2 regions of the Amycolatopsis solani genome follow, and region 1 is predicted to be linked to the other one. Evidence: predicted binding sites of a transcription regulator. Region 1 holds the regulator's gene; the other holds the start of a gene.
The links. Region 1 encodes HspR, which represses chaperone genes until heat shock. Its sites were predicted from a motif close to ANNTTGAGTNNNNNNNACTCAANNT; they were not measured.
Positions count from the first base shown of each region.

Region 2: the regulator HspR is predicted to act here: its motif matches at 8,714-8,738, upstream of lon (endopeptidase La).

Region 1 covers NZ_JAWQJT010000001.1:1,451,787-1,461,787, reverse strand. The annotation lists gene SD460_RS07385 (dienelactone hydrolase family protein) at 1-68, shown strand, start outside; gene SD460_RS07380 (lytic polysaccharide monooxygenase) at 215-973, shown strand; gene SD460_RS07375 (DUF305 domain-containing protein) at 970-1,509, shown strand; gene SD460_RS07370 (ATP-binding cassette domain-containing protein) at 2,002-3,576, shown strand; gene SD460_RS07365 (heat shock protein transcriptional repressor HspR) at 3,628-4,053, opposite strand; gene dnaJ (molecular chaperone DnaJ) at 4,059-5,228, opposite strand; gene grpE (nucleotide exchange factor GrpE) at 5,265-5,972, opposite strand; gene dnaK (molecular chaperone DnaK) at 5,969-7,837, opposite strand; gene SD460_RS07345 (alpha/beta fold hydrolase) at 8,017-9,459, opposite strand; gene SD460_RS07340 (hypothetical protein) at 9,528-9,761, opposite strand; gene SD460_RS07335 (DUF4097 family beta strand repeat-containing protein) at 9,790-10,001, opposite strand, start outside.
Region 2 covers NZ_JAWQJT010000001.1:591,026-601,026, reverse strand. The annotation lists gene rfbA (glucose-1-phosphate thymidylyltransferase RfbA) at 1-121, opposite strand, end outside; gene SD460_RS03035 (sialidase family protein) at 197-1,333, opposite strand; gene SD460_RS03030 (hypothetical protein) at 1,532-2,197, shown strand; gene SD460_RS03025 (YajQ family cyclic di-GMP-binding protein) at 2,232-2,723, opposite strand; tRNA gene SD460_RS03020 (tRNA-Tyr) at 2,857-2,939, shown strand; gene SD460_RS03015 (hypothetical protein) at 3,150-4,283, opposite strand; gene SD460_RS03010 (MerR family transcriptional regulator) at 4,389-5,063, shown strand; gene SD460_RS03005 (class I SAM-dependent methyltransferase) at 5,415-6,224, shown strand; gene lon (endopeptidase La) at 6,297-8,699, opposite strand; gene SD460_RS02995 (SAM-dependent methyltransferase) at 8,800-9,654, opposite strand; gene SD460_RS02990 (GNAT family N-acetyltransferase) at 9,738-10,001, opposite strand, start outside.

The DNA of each region.
Region 1 (10,001 bases):
ACGCGTGGCGCCGGGTGACGTCTTTCTTCGGCGAACACCTGCAGCAATCGGCCCGACCTTCGCACTGAGCCGACCGGAGCAGCGAAGTCGTCGATCGGCGGTAGTTCGTTGACCGTTGTGCCCGAATCGACTTATGGTCTAGACCACATCTTCCCCGGATGTGCTCGTTCGCCCTCCCTCCGGAACAGAGCTGTTCCCCCTCGAGGAGCCGAAAATGACCTGGAAACGCAAGCTCTTCGCGGCCGCCGCCGGTGCTCTGCTCGCACCGGTGCTGGTCGTGGTCCTCCCCGCCGCCACCGCGAGCGCGCACGGTTACGTGTCCGACCCACCCAGCCGCCAGGCCAACTGCGCGGCGGGGAAGGTCTCGAACTGCGGCAACATCGTCTACGAACCCCAGAGCGTCGAAGGCCCGAAGGGGCTGCGCAGCTGCAACGGCGGGCTGCCCCAGTTCGCCCAGCTGAACGACGAGTCGAAGGCGTGGCCCGCGAAGTCCGTCGGCAGCACGGTGACGTTCAACTGGGTGTTCACCGCCCGCCACTCGACGACGAACTACGAGTACTACGTCGGCAACACGCGGGTCGCGGTCTTCAACGGCAACAACCAGCAGCCGCCGTCGACGCTGTCGCACACGGTGAACCTGGCCGGGTATTCGGGCCGGATCAAGGTGCTGGCGATCTGGAACATCGCGGACACGTCCAACGCGTTCTACAGCTGCGTCGACCTGCAGGTCGGCGGCGGTGGCACCACCCCGCCGCCCACCACGACCCCGCCCCCGACCACGACCCCGCCGCCCACCACGACCCCGCCCCCGACGACGACCCCGCCGTCGACCGGCACGTGGTCGGCGGGCACGGCGTACAAGGCGGGTGACGTCGTGACGTACAACGGCGCGAGCTACCGCTGCCTCCAGCCGCACACGGCGATCGCGGGCTGGGAGCCGCCGAACACCCCGGCCCTCTGGCAGCGCCAGTGAGACTGGTCCTGGCCGTCGTCGCGCTGCTGCTGACCGGATGCGGCACCAGCGCGACGCCGGCCGCCCCGTCCCACAACGCGGCCGACGTGATGTTCCTGCAGATGCTGATCCCCCAGAACGAGCAGGGGATCGAGATCGTCCGCCTGGCCGCGAACCGCGCGGTACCGGCGTCCCTGAAGGAACTCGCGGCGGCGATCGAGGTGACGCAGCGGACCGAGGTCGACCAGATGAAGGGCTGGCTCCGCGCCTGGAACGAGCCCGAGACGATGGCCGGTGACCCGCACGCCCACGCCGGCCACGGCGGCATGAAGATGACGGCCCCGGACCTGGTGGGCGCGCTGAAGTCGGCCCCGGACCCGGAGTTCACCCGCAAGTTCCTGGACGTGCTGACGGGCCAGCAGCAAGGCGCGGTCGAGCTCGCCCAGACGGAGAACGGACCCAGCGGCGGGGTGAACCCCGAGGCCCGCGACCTCGCCCGCCGCGTGATCGAGTCGCGGACGGCCGAGGTGAAGCAACTGCTGAACTTCAAAACCTGACCCGCGGCGCGGAACCGCGGGCAGCCGGGAGGGGCTGCCCGCGGTTGCCCGGCCCGCCGCAGCAGCAGCCCGCCCGCGCTCGGAAGCGTGGGGCCGGCCGCTACCGCAGCCCGCCCCGCGCGCACGCAAAGCGCGCCGCCCGCCCGCGCTCACGAGCGTGGGGCCACCGCCGCAGCCAGCCCGCGCTCGCAAGCGAGGGGCCGGCCGCCACCGCAACCCCGCCCCGTGCTCAAGTAAAGGCCGCCGCCCGCCGGCGCGCGCGCGTGGGGCCGCCGCAGCCCCGGCCGTCACCACCCCGCGCCCGCGCGTTAATCGCTTGGCCACCCCCGCCGTCGCCGGTTAGCCTCGCGATCATGCATTCCTGTCCCGTCTTCATGAGGTTGCGGATCCGCCGCTGACGGCGGTGCACCCCCCTTTCTGCCCGCCGTTCCGGTCCTTGCCGGGCGGCCGCTTCCGTGCTGCCCGGCTCCCTCCAGAGCCGCGGAGCCCCCTTTGTCTTCCCCTCTTTTTCCTTCGCCTGCCCACCTGCGCGCGGAAAGCGCCGGCGTCACCCTGGGTTCACGCCGGGTTCTGCACGACGTGAGCGTCACCGTTTCCGCCCGGTCGCGGCTGGCGATCGTCGGCGAAAACGGGCGTGGCAAGACCACGCTGCTGCACGTCCTCGCCAGTCTTCGCACGCCCGATCATGGTGTCGTCCACCGGAGCGGCACCGTCGGTGTCGCCCGGCAGGCGCTGCCGTTCCGGTCCGGTGAAACCGTCGGCACGCTGACCACCGAGGCGTTGCGGGACGTCCACACCGCCCTGCGCGCCCTCGACACGGCGACCGAAGACCTCGTGCGGTCGGCCGAAGGCGCTGAAGATCGCTACGCCGTCGCGCTGGACGCGGCCACGCGCCTCGACGCGTGGGACGCCGAGCGCCGCGTCGACGTCGCGCTCGAAGCTCTCGGCGCCTGTGCCGACCGCGGCCGTGAGCTCAGCACGCTCTCGGTGGGGCAGCGCTACCGCGTCCGGCTCGCCTGCCTGCTCGGCGCGCGGTACGACTTCTTGCTGCTCGACGAGCCCGGCAACCACCTCGACGCCGCCGGGCTGGCGTTCCTCACCGCGCGCCTGCGCGCGCACGACGGCGGGGTCGCGCTCGTCAGCCACGACCGGGCACTGCTGGCCGACGTCGCGACCGAGTTCCTCGACCTCGACCCCAGCCAGGACGGCCGCCCGCGCCGGTACGCCGGTGGCTACGACGCCTGGCAGGACGGGCGCCGCCGCGATCGTGAGCGGTGGGTGCGGGACCACGAGGAACAACAGGACACCCACCGGCAGCTCACCGCCGCGGTCGCGCAGGCCCGCGACCGGCTCAGCACCGGCTGGCGCCCGGACAAGGGCACCGGACGGCACCAGCGGCAGACCCGCGCGCCCGGCGTCGTCCAGGCGCTCAACCGGGACCGGGCCGCGCTGGAAGCCCACCGCGTCACCGTGCCCGAACCGCCGTTGTCGTTGCGGTGGCCGGATCTCGGCGGCACCACCCGCGAGGCCCTGGTCCGGGTGGAAGACGTCGCCGTCGACGGCCGCCTCGACGGCCCGGTCGCGCTGACGCTCGACCACGGCGACCGGCTGCTCGTCACCGGCGGGAACGGCGCCGGCAAGTCGACACTGCTGTCGGCCATCGCCGGTGAGCTGACGCCGACCCGCGGCTCGGTGCGGCACCTGCCCGGCGCGCGCGTGGCGTTGATCGGCCAGGAAGTCCCGGCCTGGCCGGAAGATCTCACCGCCCGACGGCTCTACGAACGGGCCGGCGTCCCGTTTTCGGCGATGGGTCTGCTGGACGCCGAAGCGCTGCGCACCCCGGTCGGGCGGATGTCCCAGGGACAGCAACGCCGGCTGGACCTCGCGTTGCGGCTGGCCGGACGGCCGGACGTGCTCGTCTTCGACGAGCCGACCAACCACCTGTCGGCGGTGCTCGTCGAGGAGCTGACCGAGGCCTTGCTGGGCACCCCGGCCGCGGTGGTCGTCGCGACGCACGACCGCCGGCTGCTGGCCGACCTCGCGGCCTGGCCACGGCTGGAGCTCTGACGCGAGAAGGCCTCCCCGGTCACCCCGGGGAGGCCTTCTCGGTTCACGTGTTCAGCGGCGCTTGGGCCGCCAGACGACCATCGCCGTCTGCTGGTTGAGCGGCACGAGGTCCCGGCGGTACGACGCGTGCGCCGCCGCCGCGGCCTGTTCGCCCGCGACGTACGCCGCGGCCAGTTCTTCGGTCAGCTCGGTGATCCGGGCCCGCAGCGCGTCGACCTGGTTCTCCAGCTCGATGATGCGCTTGATGCCGGCCAGGTTGACGCCGTCCTCCTGCGACAGGCGCTGGACCTCGCGCAGCAGCGCGATGTCCCGCATCGAGTAGCGCCGCCCGCCACCGGAGGTGCGGCCCGGCGACACCAGGCCCTGCCGGTCGTAGGTGCGCAACGTCTGCGCGTGCATCCCGGCGAGCTGGGCCGCCACCGAGATGACGAACACCGGGGTCTCTTCGTCGCCTTCCTGGGGGATCCCGCCGAACATCCCACTCACCTGCCTTCGAGCAGCTCAGTGATCTCGGGCCGGGGGTCGTGCCCGGCCATCGACTCGGCGTACGCCTGCAGTGCTTCGCGCGCCTTGTCGTCCAGTTTGGCGGGAATCGCCGCTTGGAGGGTGACGAGCAGATCACCTTGCGAACCGTCTCGCTTGGCGATGCCCTTGCCGCGCACGCGCAGCACCCGTCCGCTCGCCGTGCCCGGCGGCACCTTGAGCGAGACCTTGCCCTCGAGCGTCGGCACCGTGATCGTGGTGCCGAGGGCCAACTCGGTGAAGTCCACCGGCACGGTGATCGTCAGGTCCAGCCCCTTGCGCCCGAACAGCGCGTGCGGAGCCACGTGCACCCGGACGTACAGGTCGCCCGCCTGCGCGCCGCCCCGGCCCGGCTCGCCCTGACCGGCCAGCCTGATCCGCTGGTCGTCGTCGACGCCCGGCGGGATCCGGACGGTCAGCGTGCGGGTCCGCGTGCTGACGCCTTCGCCGCCGCACTCGGGGCACGGGTCGTCGATGATCGTCCCGCGGCCGCGGCAGTCGCGGCACGGCTCCGAGAACGCGAAGGCACCCTGGCTGCGACTGACCAGCCCCGACCCGGAACAGGTCGGGCAGGTCCGCGGCGACGTGCCCGGCTTCGCGCCGTTGCCGCCGCACGTCGAACAGGTCGCCGGGCTCGACAGCCGCAGCGGCAGGGTCGCGCCCTTGACCGCCTCGGTGAAGTCGATCCGGACGTCCGTCTCGACGTCGGCACCGCGCTGCGGCCGGTTCGCCGTCGCACCCGCCGAAGCGCGCCCACGGCCGAACAGCCCGCCGAGGATGTCGCCGAGCCCGCCGAAACCACCCTGCTGGTTGGCGCCGGCCTGGCCGAAGATGTCGCCGACGTCGAAGCTGCCGGTGCCGCCGCCACCGGGGAAGTTGAACCCGCCCCCGCCGCCGAACAGCCGCCGCGCTTCGTCGTACTCCTTGCGCTTGCTCGCGTCGGAGAGCACGCCGTACGCCTCGGAGACCGCCTTGAACTTCTGCTCCGCCTCGGCGTTGCCGGCGTTCGCGTCCGGGTGGTTCTCCTTGGCCAGCTTCCGGTAGGCCTTCTTGATCTCGTCCGAGGTGGCGTCGGAAGAGACGCCCAACTCACGGTAGAAGTCCTTACCGATCCATTCCCGTGCGCTCATCGGGCGTCTCCTCCTCTCACTTGACCCGGATACGGCTTACTGCTGGTGTTCATCGACTCCGCCGTCGAGTGGCAGCTCGCCACCGACGGGCGGGTCCACCGGGGCCGCGCCGGGCTCGTGGTCGGTCACGCCGACCAGCGCCGCCCGCAGTACGCGGTCCCCGAAGCGGTAACCGCGGCGCATGACCACGGTGACCGTCGGGCCCGCCACGTCCGGCGAGGTGTTGTGCTGCACGGCCTCGTGCACGCTCGGGTCGAAGGGCTCGCCCTCGGAACCGAACGACTCCAGGCCCGCGCGCTGCAGTCCGCTGATCAGCTTGTCGCCGACCGACTTGAACGCGCCGGTGAGGTCGCCGTGCTGCTCGGCCCGCTCGAGGTCGTCGAGCAGCGGCAGCAGGTCGTTCACCACGGTCGCCTTCGCGCCGAGGACGACCGCCTCCCGATCCCGCTCGACCCGCTTGCGGTAGTTGGCGTACTCCGCCTGCAGGCGCTGGAGATCGGCGGTGCGCTCGGCCAGCTCCTTCTCCACGTCGGAGACCACCGACACCGAGTCGTCCACAATGGACTCGCCAAGCGAGGGGCCCGCGTGTTCCACGGGCGCCTCGTCCGGCTCCGGCGCGGCGTGAGCCGGACCGGGCGGGCGGACCTGCCCGGTCTGGGGGTCCACCCGACGCCGATCCCGCACGACCACCGGCTCCTCGGGGCCTCGGCCCTGGTTCTCGGATTCGTCGTAGCTATGGGTCACTTCTTCTCGTCCTCTTCGACGATCTCGGCGTCCACCACGTCATCGGCCTTGGCCTGGCCACCGGCCGCACCGGCGTCGCCGGCCGCACCCGAAGCGCCGGCCGCACCGGCCGCCGCGTCGGCGTTCGCGTTGGCGTACAGGGCCGTGCCCAGCTCCTGCGAAGCGGTGTTCAGCTTCTCGATCGCCTCGCGGATCTTCGTCGAGTCCGTGCCCTTCAGGGCTTCGTTGGCCTCGTCGATCGCGGACTTGACCTTGCCCTTGAGGTCGTCGGGCAGCTTGTCGTCGTTGTCCTTGAGGAACTTCTCGGTCTGGTAGACCAGCGTCTCGGCCTGGTTGCGGGTCTCGGCCTCTTCGCGACGGGTCTTGTCTTCCTCGGCGTGCGCCTCGGCGTCCTTGACCATCCGCTCGATGTCGTCCTTCGGCAGCGCGGAGCCACCGGTGATCGTCATCGACTGCTCCTTGTTCGTGCCGAGGTCCTTGGCCAGGACGTGCACGATGCCGTTCGCGTCGATGTCGAAGGTGACCTCGATCTGCGGCACGCCGCGCGGGGCCGGCGGGAGACCGGTCAGCTCGAACATGCCGAGCTTCTTGTTGTGCGCCGCGATCTCGCGCTCACCCTGGAACACCTGGATCTGCACCGACGGCTGGTTGTCATCCGCGGTGGAGAAGATCTCCGAGCGCTTGGTCGGGATCGTGGTGTTGCGCTCGATGAGCTTGGTGAACACGCCACCCTTGGTCTCGATGCCCAGCGACAGCGGGGTCACGTCCAGCAGCAGGACGTCCTTGACCTCGCCCTTCAGGACACCGGCCTGCAGCGCCGCGCCGACCGCGACGACCTCGTCCGGGTTCACGCCCTTGTTCGGCTCGCGGCCGCCGGTCAGCTCCTTGACCAGTTCGGACACGGCCGGCATGCGGGTGGAACCACCGACGAGCACGACGTGGTCGATGTCGCCGACGGCGATGCCCGCGTCCCGGATCACGTTGTTGAACGGGTTGCGGGTGCGCTCGAGCAGGTCCGAGGTGATCTTCTGGAACTCGGCGCGCGACAGCGTCTCGTCGAGGAACAGCGGGTTCTTGTCCGAGTCCACCGTGATGTACGGCAGGTTGATGCTGGCCGAGTTCGAGCTGGACAGCTCGATCTTCGCCTTCTCCGACGCCTCGCGGATGCGCTGCAGCGCCATCTTGTCCTTGGTCAGGTCGATGCCGTTCGTGGCCTTGAACTTGTCGACCAGCCACTTGACGATGCGCTCGTCCCAGTCGTCACCACCGAGGTGGTTGTCACCGGAGGTCGCGCGGACCTCGACGACGCCCTCGCCGATCTCCAGCAGCGAGACGTCGAACGTGCCGCCACCGAGGTCGAAGACCAGGATGGTCTGTTCCTTCTCGCCCTTGTCCAGGCCGTACGCCAGCGCGGCGGCGGTCGGCTCGTTGACGATGCGGAGCACGTTCAGGCCGGCGATCTGCCCGGCCTCCTTGGTGGCCTGCCGCTGCGCGTCCTCGAAGTACGCCGGGACGGTGATCACCGCGTCGGTGATGGTCTCGCCCAGGTACGCCTCGGCGTCGCGCTTGAGCTTCATCAGCACGCGGGCGCTGATCTCCTGCGACGTGTAGTTCTTGCCGTCGATCTCGGTCTTCCAGTCGGTGCCGATGTGCCGCTTCACGGACCGGATCGTCCGGTCGACGTTCGTCACGGCCTGGTTCTTCGCCGGCTGACCGGTCAGCACTTCGCCGTTCTTGGCGAAGGCGACGATCGAGGGGGTGGTCCGGGAACCTTCAGAGTTGGCGATGACCGTCGGCTCGCCGCCCTCAAGGACGGCGACGACCGAGTTGGTCGTGCCGAGGTCGATGCCGACCGCTCGCGCCATGGTGCTTTCCTCCTGAGTAAGTCTGCTATGTATGTGACCTGCACGTTCGTCCCCGCCTTGAGCGGGTCCCTGGCAACTTTAGTCTGGTCTCCGCGTGCCTCGTCAAGCCGGACTTGAGTCGACTGCGCTCAACCTCTGTACCCAGCCCAACGAGCCGGTCCGGGTTCTTGTTCCCGGGTTCAGCGGCAGATGTGCCCGTGACCGGGTGTGACACCGCTCACCAGGTAGTTCACCTCGGCCGCGCGGGCGCAGGCCGAGTTGAACAGGCCCGTGTGGCCGTCGTCGGCGCGGGTGAGCAGGGCCGAGCCGTCGATGCTCGCCGCCAGGCCGCGCGCCCAGGACAGCGGGGTCGCCGGGTCGTGGGCGCCGCCGACGACCAGGATCGGCGCGGCACCGTGGACCGGGTGCGGGTGCGGCGGGTTCTTCGGCGGGATCGGCCAGCCGGTGCAGCCGCTCGTGAAGTCCCAGTACTCGGAGTACCGCCAGCTGTGCGGAGCCACCGCGCGGACCAGCCCGGCCAGCGCACCCATGTCCGACGGCCCGGTGAACGGCGACGGGAAGTCGTGGCAGCCGATCGCTCGGTACGCGCCGTAGATCGGGGAGAGGAACTGGTTCCGCTCGGTCAGCGCGCGGGCGTCCGGGAACTCGCCACCGGCCGCGGCCAGCGCCGTGCCCAGCGCGGGCCACTCGTCCCGGAGGTAGAGGTGGTTGTAGACGCCCGCCGAGATCTCGTCGGCGGTCGCTTTCCGCCCCAGATCACTGGACCAGATCGCGCCTCGCGCCGCCCGGGCCACGACGTCGTCGTAGACCCGGAGGACGTCCTGGCCACGCAGAGCGCAGCCGGTCGCGTCGCGGCACCAGTCCGCGAACCGGACCAGTGCGTCCTCGGTCGCCGCGGCCTCCTCGAGGATCGCCTGCCGCAGTGGCCGGGCGTGGTCGACGGCGCCGTCCAGCACCATCGTGCGCACCCGGCCGGGGTGCTTCGACGCGTAGACCGCGCCCAGTTCCGTGCCGTACGACAGGCCCAGCCACGAGATCTTCGACTCGCCCAGCGCGGCCCGGATCGTTTCGATGTCCTCGGCCGCGCTTTGCGTGTCCACGTTCGCCAGCAGCGGCCCGGTGCGGGCCAGGCAGTCCTCGGCCGCCTTGCGGTTGTGCGCCACCAACGCGTCGAACGACGGCCTCGACGCCGGGAACCGGTCCAGCGCCGGGTCGAACAACGTTCCGGGATCGCAGGTGACGCGCGGGGTGCTGAACCAGTCCCCACGCGGGTCGAAGCCCACGACGTCGAACCGCTGCCGCAGCCGGGCGAGGTCCGGCGACGCCAGCCCGCCGAACTGCACGAACCCCACACCCGATCCACCAGGCCCGCCCGGGTTCACCAGCAACGAGCCGATCCGGTGGGCCGGATCCCGCGCGGGCAACCGGGTCAGCGCGAGCCGCGCCGACCCCAGCTCCGGTCTCGCGCGGTCGATCGGTACGTCGACCGCCGCGCACTCCGCCGTCGGTTCCTGCCGCGTGGCACAAGGCCGCCACGACAAGCCCGAAGCTTCGGCGACGGCCGGCACCGCCGCCGAGACCACGACCACCGCGACAGCCACCAAGATCCGGCGTACGTCCATGGTGCGTCTCCTCCCCCTGCACGCCGTCCTTCGGCGTACCCCATTCCTAACAGCGACCACCGACAGGATCAGGAGCGTCGGCCGGTCCAGGAGGAGAAGAAGAAATCGGGGTTTCCTTGCCGCACAACGACTTCCGCGGGCGTACCCACCCAGGAAGTCACTCGATAGTGGGAATCCGCGGCGACCGGCACCCCCTGCGCCGGAGTCGCCGCGGATTCACCACGCGCGAAGCCGACGACCCCGAACATCGCCATCGCGCCCAGCAGCGCGGCCGCCAGCACGCGCCGTTCGATCTTGCCCATCGGAAAATGCCCCCGTAGTAAGGAAAAGTCAGGCCGCGCGGACCGTGACGCTGCCGCTGTCGGTCGTGAGGTCGAGCGTGTGCGGCGCGGATCCGTCGGTCGGCACGTCGATGTCGCGGTGCCCGCTGTCGCTGCCCCCGACGACGCGGTACGGCCCGCCCGGCACGGTGACGTCGACGCTCCCGCTGTCGGCCTTCACCTTCACGTTGTTCGCCTGCTCCAACGTGAATTCGACGCTGC
Region 2 (10,001 bases), 860 kb from region 1:
GCACCGAGATCGGGTAGTAGACCATCGGCTTGTCGTAGACCGGCAGCAGCTGCTTCGACACCGCCTGGGTGATCGGGTGCAGGCGGGTCCCGCTGCCTCCGGCCAGCACGATGCCCTTCATGAACTGCCTCCCTCTCCTCGGCCACGACTGCGTCCCCACCCTACGGGCTGGGCCGGACCGGCCGATCGAGAAGCGCTAGAAGGCCGGTCCTTTGCCGAAGTAGGCCTTGCAGCCGAGGTTGTACTCGGTGGCGATCTCCAGCACGTTCTTGCCGCCGTCGACCGGAAGCAGCGTCGAGGAGTAGTTGGGGCAGAAGTTGTTGTGGATGCCGGTGATGTGCACGGGAGCAGGCAGCTCGTACCAGTGGCCGGCGCCGAAGTTGTCGTTCGCCAGCAGGACCTGGCCGTTGTTGGGCTGCGGCTGGCCCTTGGCGTTGGTGTAGATCTGCCCGACCATGACGATCCGCACGCCGTTCGGGCCGCCGGGGAACAGCGTGATCGTCTGCGCGTGCTGGAAGTAGTTGCCGTTGGCGGTGTTCACGCGGGTGCCGGGGTCGGCGGGGTCGCCCCAGTTGGCGCCGTCGGCCGAGATCTTGAAGTACGGGTCGCAGTAGCGGTCGCGGTAGTTGCAGATCTCGTAGGCGAAGTAGTAGCGGCCGTCCGGCAGCCGCCGGATGATCGGCATGCCGGGGCGGACGCGGTCCGGCGGGATCGCCATCGTGAGCTGCTTGGTGCCCCAGGTCACCCCGTCGGTCGAGGCGACCCGGTTGAGCACCTGCGCGTACTTCGGCGCCTGCGTCTCGTCGGCGTAGTGGAGCCAGAGCGTGCCGCCCGCGTCGACGGTGAACTCGGGCTCCCAGATGCCGTCGATGTTGTGCGACCGCGCGGCCTCGGACAGGAAGCTCCACGCGCGGCCGCCGTCCTTGCTGGCCCAGATCCGGATCCCGAGGCGGCGCTGCGGCCCGGCGTCCTGCCGGTAGGACGCGGCCCACAGCAGCGTGCCGGCGCGCAGCTTGCCGACGCGCTGCGGCAGCTCGTAGACGGTGCCGCAGCACATGCCGTACCGGCCGTCGGGGTCGTGGATCTCGCCGATCTTGTGGAACGACTCGCCTTCGTCCGTGCTCTCCATCACCGGCGTGAACTTGCCGCCGGCGTCTTCGCTGGTCAGCGTGGCGATGATGCGGCCGCGGCCGATCACGGAGTGCTCGAGCCGGACGAGCCGGGCGTACGAGCCGTAGCCGGGCACGAGCTGCCGGCGTTCGGCCGCGCTCGCGGGGGTGAGCAACGTCGCGACGAGCGTCAGCGGCAGCACGAAGACGAGAAAACGGCGCATCCGGACCCTCTCCACGCGGTGACCGCGCGATTACAACACGCTGATCGGGTCCGTCGGGGACAGTCACACGGCCCATTCGCGCGTTCGGGGGGTTTGCTGTGCGCCATCGGGTGACCGATTGCGGGGTGTGACGGTAACGCGGGGACAAAGAACGTCGAAAGATCACCGGAGGGCCGGTGGTGGCCCCGAGGGGGAACGATGAAACTACGGCTGCTCGGCGTGCTCGTCCTGGCGTTCGCGTCGGCGTGCGCACCCGGCGTCGGCTACGGGACGATCGAGGCGGCCTCGTCGGCTGCGGTCGTGCCGGCGCCGCCGACGTCGACCGCGCCACCGGCCCCGCGCGAAGTGCCGACGGAGACGCACACGGGCAAGGGCAGCGGCGAGTTCGAGACCAGCTGGCCCGCCGACCAGCTGGGGTTCTTCACGTTCGACTGCCCGAAGTGCACGTCGAACGTGATGATCGACTCCGACGGCGGCGAGCACGGCCTGGTCAACGCGATCGGCGCGTACAAGGGCACGACGTGGCTGAACACGTACGAGGACCGCCCGACGAAGCGGGTGACGATCCACGCGAACGCGGCCTGGACGGCGACGATCTCGGACTTCCGGAGCCTCCCGATGACGGCCCCGGGCCAGCCGATGTCGGGCAAGGGTGAGGCGGTCCTCCGCCTGCCGGCGGGGGTGTCGAAGGTGCGGTTCACGGCGAAGACGCGGGGGAACGTCGCCCTGTGGATCAACGCGGGGGACTTCCGCGACCTGCTGCTGAACCAGATCGGGAACGTCGAGGTGGAGCGCGACGTCCGGGGTCCGGGGTACCTGAAGGTGGACGGGTACGAGACGAGCTGGACGCTGACGCCGTCCTGAGCGGGCACCCGGTGGCCGGGTGCCCGCGGCGACGTCAGCGGTAGTTCGTGAACTGCAGCGCGATCTCGAAGTCCTTGCCCTTCAGCAAGGCGATCACGTCCTGCAGCTGGTCCTTCTTCTTGCCCGACACCCGCAGCTGGTCGCCCTGGATCTGGGCCTGGACGCCCTTCGGGCCTTCGTCGCGGATGAACTTCGCGATCTGCTTCGCCTTGTCCGAAGCGATGCCCTGGAGGATCTTGCCGCCGATCTTGTAGATCTTGCCCGAGAGGGCCGGCTCGCCCGCTTCGAACGCCTTCAGGGAGATGTTGCGCTTGATCAGCTTCTCCTTGAACACCTCGACCGCGGCCAGGGCGCGCTCCTCGGTCTCGGACTCGATCGCGATCGCCTCCTCGCCGGACCAGTTGATCGTCGTGCCCGTGCCGCGGAAGTCGAAGCGCGTCCCGAGCTCCTTGCTCGCCTGGTTGAGCGCGTTGTCCACCTCCTGGCGGTCGACCTTGCTCACGACGTCGAAAGAGGGATCCGCCACGTGTCCTCACACCTCGTACTCGCTTGTCAGGGGCCACCCAGCCTAGCCCCCACCGGGGGATGGGTATCCCGGTTGACCCCCGTCCGGAGCGGTTGGGTAAACTTCTCCACGGCCGGTTCGCCCGGCTTGCCTTGGCGGGTTACCCGAGTGGCCAAAGGGGACTGGCTGTAAACCAGTTGGCTTACGCCTACGGGGGTTCGAATCCCTCACCCGCCACCCAGTGAAGAGGCTTCGTGAATTCGGCAAACGCCGAGCACGGGGCCTCTTCTGCTATTCCCGAATTGCCTGTTCACGTTTTCGGTGGATCGGCAATCTTCGGTGCGAGCCGGCGTGTGATCCCAAACGACTTCGCCGCCCTCGCGGCTGATCCGGACGAAGACCGCGCCGCAGCAACCCCACGTGCACTCCGCCTCGGCGAGCATCACCTCACGAGGCTCCGCGCCGGGCAGCAGCGGGCTGTCCGGCCCCAGCAGCGCGTCGGGGTCCGCCCACGGGCCCTCGGCGAACACCGGCCCGACCACGTCCCGGTCGTCGACCAGGAGCTTGAGTTCGAGCCGGCTCCAGGCGGAGTCCTCCGGCAGGACCACGGCGGCGCGCAGGCGATTGACCACCTCGCCAGGCTAGGCGGAACGTCCACCGGGCTCCGGTCCGTTTCCCGCCGGTCGCCGGGTGCGAGCCGCGCACGGCGATCCACGCGCCGGCGATCGTGAGGACGACGATGCCGGCGCCGGCGAGGAGGGTGACCTCGTCCGGCTTCAGCAGCGGCTGGCCGCGAAGCGCCTGCCAGACCAGCAGCACCGTCACCGCCGTCCACGCGGCCGCGGCCAGGGCGACCAGGCGTGCCCGGACTCGTTCCGGACGCAAGAACACCACCCGGGCCGACAGCGCGCGCAGCGCGAAGGCGAGCAGGGGCAGCGCCTGCAGGGCGTGCAGGCCCCAGAAGTGCCCGATCCGCAGGTCGCCGCCGGTTGTCGACCAGCCCAGCAGTGGCAAGCCAGGGCCGCCGTCGGGCACGCCGACCGCGTGGCCGCCGACGAGCCGCATTCCCGGATCCGCGGCGCCGGTGCCCACCGCGGCGGAAGGGACGACCATGAAAAACGCGGCGGAAATCCCCAGCAACGACACCAGCACGCCGAGCGAGAGGCCTCGCGACAGGGAAGTGGTCAGCGTGCGCTGCCTCAGCAGCACGACGGCCAGGGCGGCGGTGGCCGTCCAGATGACCACCGACCCCGCTCCCAAGGCCGCGTACACCACGCGATCCACCGGTGTGCTGACGTTGAAGTGGCTCAGCCGCCCCCGTGCGGCTTGCCCGGTGATCCCGCACATCTCGACCACCACGGCCGCGGTCAGCGCGATCGCCGCCCACCGCGTGACCCGCTGGGCTCGCCGGCCGCGCACCAGGGGGACGAGCAACCCGATGGTTCCCAGGTACAGGGCGAAGCTGATGGCGAACTTCAGTGGCTTGGCCCATCGCGGCTGCCCCAGCACCTGGCCGGGATCCAGCGTCAGCGCCACCGTCAGCGCCGCCGCCGTCACCAGCAGGATCGCGGCGGTGGCCACCGTGGGACGATGACCGACGCGCAGCAAGCGGATAATTGAATTAACCATGTTCGGATAATAGAGTTATCCGAACGGCGGGGCAACCGAGGGGAGCACGCGGTGCGGATGGCCGAGCTGAGCAGGCACGCCGGCGTCGGGATACCGATGATCAAGTACTACCTGCGGCAGGGAATGCTGCCCGCCGGCGAACGCACCGGCGCGCCCAACCAGGCCAGCTACTCCGAGGCGCACGTGCGGCGGCTGCGGCTGCTGCGCGCCCTGACCGAAGACGGCGGGCTGACCGCCGCGGCGATCGAGCGGGTTCTGGCCGCCGTGGACAGCTCGCTCCCCCTGGCCAGCACGCTGGGTGTTGCCCAGGACGCCATCCTGCCCGCTCCCGAGCTGCCCGAAACCGATGAACACGCCCACGCTCGCGCCCAGCTGTCGGAGGTCGCGCACCGGCTCGGATGGCACGAGGACCCGGACAACCCCGGCTGGCGATCAGCGGTCCACATCCTGGCCACCTGCCACCGCATGGGCCACGACGCACTGCCCGCGCTGCTGGGTCCCTACGCCGAAGCCATGAACGCCGTCGCCGCCCACGAGGTCGACGCGGTCGCCGACGCCGGCGATCGCGACGGCGCGGTGGAGTCCGCCGTCACCGTCATCGCTCTCGGCTCCGCCCTGCTCAACGCGCTGCGCGTGATGGCGCAGCAGCAGGCCGCCCTCCGGCGGCTCGGCCCCGGCCGGCGCCCCACGGCCGCCGAGGGTGCCGCTCCTGACCCGGCGGACCGGCTCTGACGCGCGAAGATTCCGCGGCGCTGGGATGAACGCCCGCGTGCACCCCGGCCGCACGTGTGTCCTTTTCGGATGATCTCCTGTGCGGCGTCCGCGGAGTGACCCCCAGTTCCTGTGTGGAACTCCATCAGGCCAGCCGTCGACGTTCGTCGGCTATGCCGCGATTGTTCGAATTGTCGAGGAACAATCCACGCCCGCGATTGACCACACGATTCGGCGGGCATTCGTCCGCGCAACGGGTGAAGATTCGTTCCCCCTTTCGCTCGCATTTCGAAATACTCCCGTGAACCGGTAACGACCTCCGTGATCGGCCCGACGACCGCAAGGGGCAGGGGCCAACAAGTGGAGGTGCACATGCCGGTACCCGGGACGCTCGACCGCCCGACGCGGGAGCAGCTCGTGCGGGTCCAGTACGCCGATGCCCAGCTCGTCGCCGACTACGCCGACGCCTACTCCGGGGCGGGGCCGACCGCGCGGTACCACCGTTCCCGGCTCCACGCCGTCGACCGGGTGCTCGCCGGACGGCCCGGTGGCGCCTTGCTCGACGTCGGGTGCGGGCCGGGGATGATGGTCCGGCACCTGCTCGACGGGCGGCCGGGGGAATTCGCCGTCACCGGATGCGATCGGTCCGCCGCGATGGTCGACGCAGCGCGGCAACGGGCCGGAAAAGAGGCGGAGTTCTCCGTCGGGAACATCGAAGAAATGCCGTTCGCCGACGACGCTTTCGACATCGTGCTCGCGATGGGCGTGCTCGAATACGTGGACATCGCGCCCGCCCTGCACGAAATCGCGAGAGTGGTCCGGCCCGGCGGGCTCGCGGTCGTCACCATGCTCAACCCGCGCAGTCCCTACCGGCTCGTGGAATGGGGGCTGTACTGGCCCGCGCGCCGCGTGCTCGGTGGTCTCGAAGAGGCCTTCCACGTCCCGCGGCGCCACGGGGCGCGCCGCACCGGGATCCGGGCCTGCGCGCCGGGGCGGCTGCGCCACGAGCTGTGGCGGGCCGGGCTGCAGCCCCAGGACACGCTCTTCTACGACGTCACCGCGCTGGTGCCGCCGTTCGACCGGCTCGTCCGCGGCCGGTCCGACCGTCCGGAGAGGACGGTCGGGCGCGGTGCGCGGGGCCGGCTCGGCACCGGGTACCTGATCGCCGCCCGGCGGGTCTGAACGCACGCGAACGGCCGGTTTCCCCTGGGGGAAGGGGGAAACCGGCCGTTCGTCAGGTGGCGGCGCTCGGGGTTACGCCGCCTGGGGAACCGGCGTGGACGCCGGGGTCAGTGCGAGGTCGAGGACCTCGCGGACGTTCGCCACCGCGTGGACGTCCAGCTGGGACAGCACTTCGGCCGGGACGTCGTCGAGGTCCGGCTCGTTGCGCTGCGGGATGATCACCGTCTTCATCCCCGCCCGGTGCGCGGCCAGCAGCTTCTGCTTGACGCCGCCGATCGGGAGCACCCGGCCGGTCAGCGACACCTCACCGGTCATCGCCACGTCGGCGCGGACCACGCGGCCCGAGAGCAGCGACGCCAGCGCCGTCGTCATCGTGACGCCCGCCGACGGCCCGTCCTTCGGGACCGCGCCCGCCGGGACGTGGACGTGGATGCCGCGCTTGCGCAGGTCGCCCACCGGCAGCTCCAGCTCCGCGCCGTGCGAACGCAGGTAGGAGAGCGCGATCTGCGCCGACTCCTTCATCACGTCGCCGAGCTGGCCGGTCAGCTGCAGCCCGGACGCGCCGGACTCCTCGTCGGCCAGCGACGCCTCGATGTAGAGGACGTCACCGCCGGCGCCGGTCACCGCCAGGCCGGTCGCCACGCCCGGCGTCGCCGTGCGCTGGGTTGACGCCGGGAGCGACGACTCCGGGATGTGCCGCGGCCGCCCGAGGTAGGTCTCCAGGTCCGAGGCGTCGACGGACAGCGGCAGCGAAACCTCGTCCAGCGCCACCTTGGTCGTGATCTTCCGCAGCACCTTCGCGATGGTCCGGTTCGCGGCGCGCACGCCCGCCTCGCGGGTGTACTCGGCGGCGATCCGGCTGAACGCCGCGTCCGTCAAAACCACGTCCGAAGTGCCCAGCCCGGCGCGCTCCAGCTCGCGGGGGAGCAGGTGGTCGCGGGCGATGGTGACCTTCTCGTGCTCGGTGTAGCCGTCCAGCGTGACGAGCTCCATGCGGTCCAGCAGCGGGCCGGGGATGGTCTCGAGCGCGTTGGCCGTCGCCAGGAACACGACGTCGGACAGGTCCAGCTCGACCTCGAGGTAGTGGTCGCGGAACGTGTGGTTCTGCTCCGGGTCCAGCACTTCGAGCAGGGCGGCCGTCGGGTCGCCGCGGTAGTCGGCGCCGACCTTGTCGATCTCGTCGAGCAGCACGACCGGGTTCATCGAACCGGCTTCCTTGATGGCGCGGACGATCCGGCCGGGCAGCGCGCCGACGTAGGTGCGGCGGTGACCGCGGATCTCCGCCTCGTCGCGGATGCCGCCGAGGGCGACCCGGACGAACTTGCGGCCCATCGCCTTCGCGACGGATTCACCCAGCGACGTCTTGCCGACCCCGGGAGGGCCCGCGAGGGCGAGCACCGCGCCGGACCGGCGTCCGCCGACCGGGCCGAGACCCGATTCCGCACGGCGCTTCCGGACGGCCAAGTACTCGATGATGCGTTCCTTGACGTCGTCGAGACCGGCGTGGTCGGCGTCGAGCACCGCCCGGGCGGCCGCGATGTCGTAGACGTCCTCGGTGCGCTCGTTCCAGGGCAGCTCCAGGACGGTGTCAAGCCAGGTGCGGATCCAGCCGCCCTCGGGGGACTGCTCGGACGTGCGGTCCAGCTTGTCCACTTCGGCCAGCGCGGCCTTCTTGACGGCGTCGGGCAGCTCGGCGCCTTCGACGCGGGCGCGGTAGTCCGTCTCGTCGGCGGTGCCGTCGAGCTCGCCGAGCTCCTTGCGGATGGCTTCGAGCTGGCGGCGCAGCAGGAATTCCTTCTGCTGCTTCTCCATGCCCTCGGAGACGTCCTTGCGGATCGTTTCGGTGACCTCGAGCTCGGCCAGGTGCTCCTTGCTCCACTCGAGCGCCTTCTCCAGGCGTGCGCTGACGTCGAGCGTGGTCAGCAGCTCGACCTTCTGGTCGGTGTCGAGGTACGGCGCGTTGCCGGACAGGTCGGCGATCGCGGACGCGTCTTCGACCTGCTGGACGGCGTCGATCAGCTGCCAGCCGCCGCGCTGCTGGAGGATCGAGATGACGACGGCCTTGTACTCGGCCGCGAGCGGCGCGGTCCGGTCGTTCGTGGTTTCGGGGGCGTCCTCGGCGTGCACCCAGCGGGCGGCGCCGGGACCGTCGGCCATCCGCCCGACGCGCGCGCGGGACGTGCCGCGCAGCAGCACGGCGGCCTTGCCGCCGGGCACGCGGCCGATGCGCTCGACCGTGGCGACGGTGCCGAACTCGGCGTACTCGCCGTGGACGCGGGGGACGATGAGGACCTCGGCCTTGGTGGCGCCGGTCGACCGGATGCCGGGGAAGGACGCCTGGCTGGGCGTGCCGGCCTGGGCGGACTCCACCGCGGCCCGCGTCTCGGTGTCGCTCAGGTCGAGCGGGACCACCATGCCCGGCAGCACGACGTCGTCATCGAGCGGGAGCACGGGCAGGAGGCGGGTGTCGGACATGTGCACTCCTCGGTTAGTTGAGTCTGCCTTGCTCAACTCTCCGATGGGTGTGTTTGTTTCCGATGGAGCGTTCGCCCACAGCGATCAGTGAAACCGCAGGTCAGGAGCTTGGCCGCGCCGCGATCCCGCACCAGGCGTACGGGCGGGCCTCCGCCTCCAGCGCGTTCAGCTTCCGGTCGGGCCGCCAGTCCGGCAGGTGCACGATGCCCGGTTCGAGCAGCGGCCAGTCACCGAACAGCGGCTCGATCTCGTCGCGGTCGCGCAGCCAGACCGGGTTGCTCGTCTTGCGGTACTGCTCGACGAACCAGCGCAGCCCTTCAAGCGTCTCGCCGCTGCCGTCGCCCTCGCTCATCTGCGAGATGGCCAGCCAGCTGCCGGGCGCGAGCTTCTCGCGGTACGCCTCGAGGATGCCCTCGGGGTCGTCGTCCGGGCCGACGAAGTGCAGGACCGCCATCATCATCAGGCAGACCGGCTGCGAAAAGTCGATGAGCCGCTTCGTCTCCTCCGCGCGCAGGACCGCCTTCGCGTCCCGCATGTCCGCCTGGACGATGCCGGCCCAGTCGGTCGCCGCGCCCTCCTCGAGGATCAGCGTCGCGTGCGCCACGGCGACCGGCTCGTAGTCGACGTAGACGACCTTGGCGTCGTGCTCGTCGGGCAGCTCGGCCTCGACGACCTCGTGCACGTTCCCGGCCGTCGGGACGCCGGAGCCGAGGTCGATGAACTGCCGGATCCCCGCCCGCAGGGCCGCCCGCACCGCGCGGTTCATGAACTCGCGGTTCTGCTTGGAGCCGGGCCGCACCAGCGGCCACTGCTGCTCCATGCGCCTGCCGAACTCGCGGTCCACGGCCCAGTTCTGGGTGCCACCCAGGTACCAGTCGTAGATCCGGGCCGCGGACGGCTTCTCGGTGTCGACGCCCTCGGGCGCTCTCGGCGCGGAATCCCGCTGGTCGCTCACTCCCGGCTCCCCTCGCTCTTGGGGAGCCAGCCTATAAGGACACCGCGCCGCCGGTAATCCTCCGTTTGTTCACCGCACGGTGTTCACCGCACGGCGGGGCGGCGCTGCCAGTACGTCCACAACGGGCGGTACCCCTGCGCGTACCAGAACGGCGTCGAGAGCGGGTTCGCCGCCGCGTGGTGCAGCAGGACGACGTCGGCGCCCTCCTCGTCGAGGACGTGGTGGGCGTGGGTGGCCAGCGCGGTGCCGACGCCGGACGAGCGCGCCTCCTTCGCGACGGCCAGCGACGACAGGTAGCCGACGCGGGACGCCTTGACGCGGTCGCTGATCCAGCCGGTCTCGCCCGG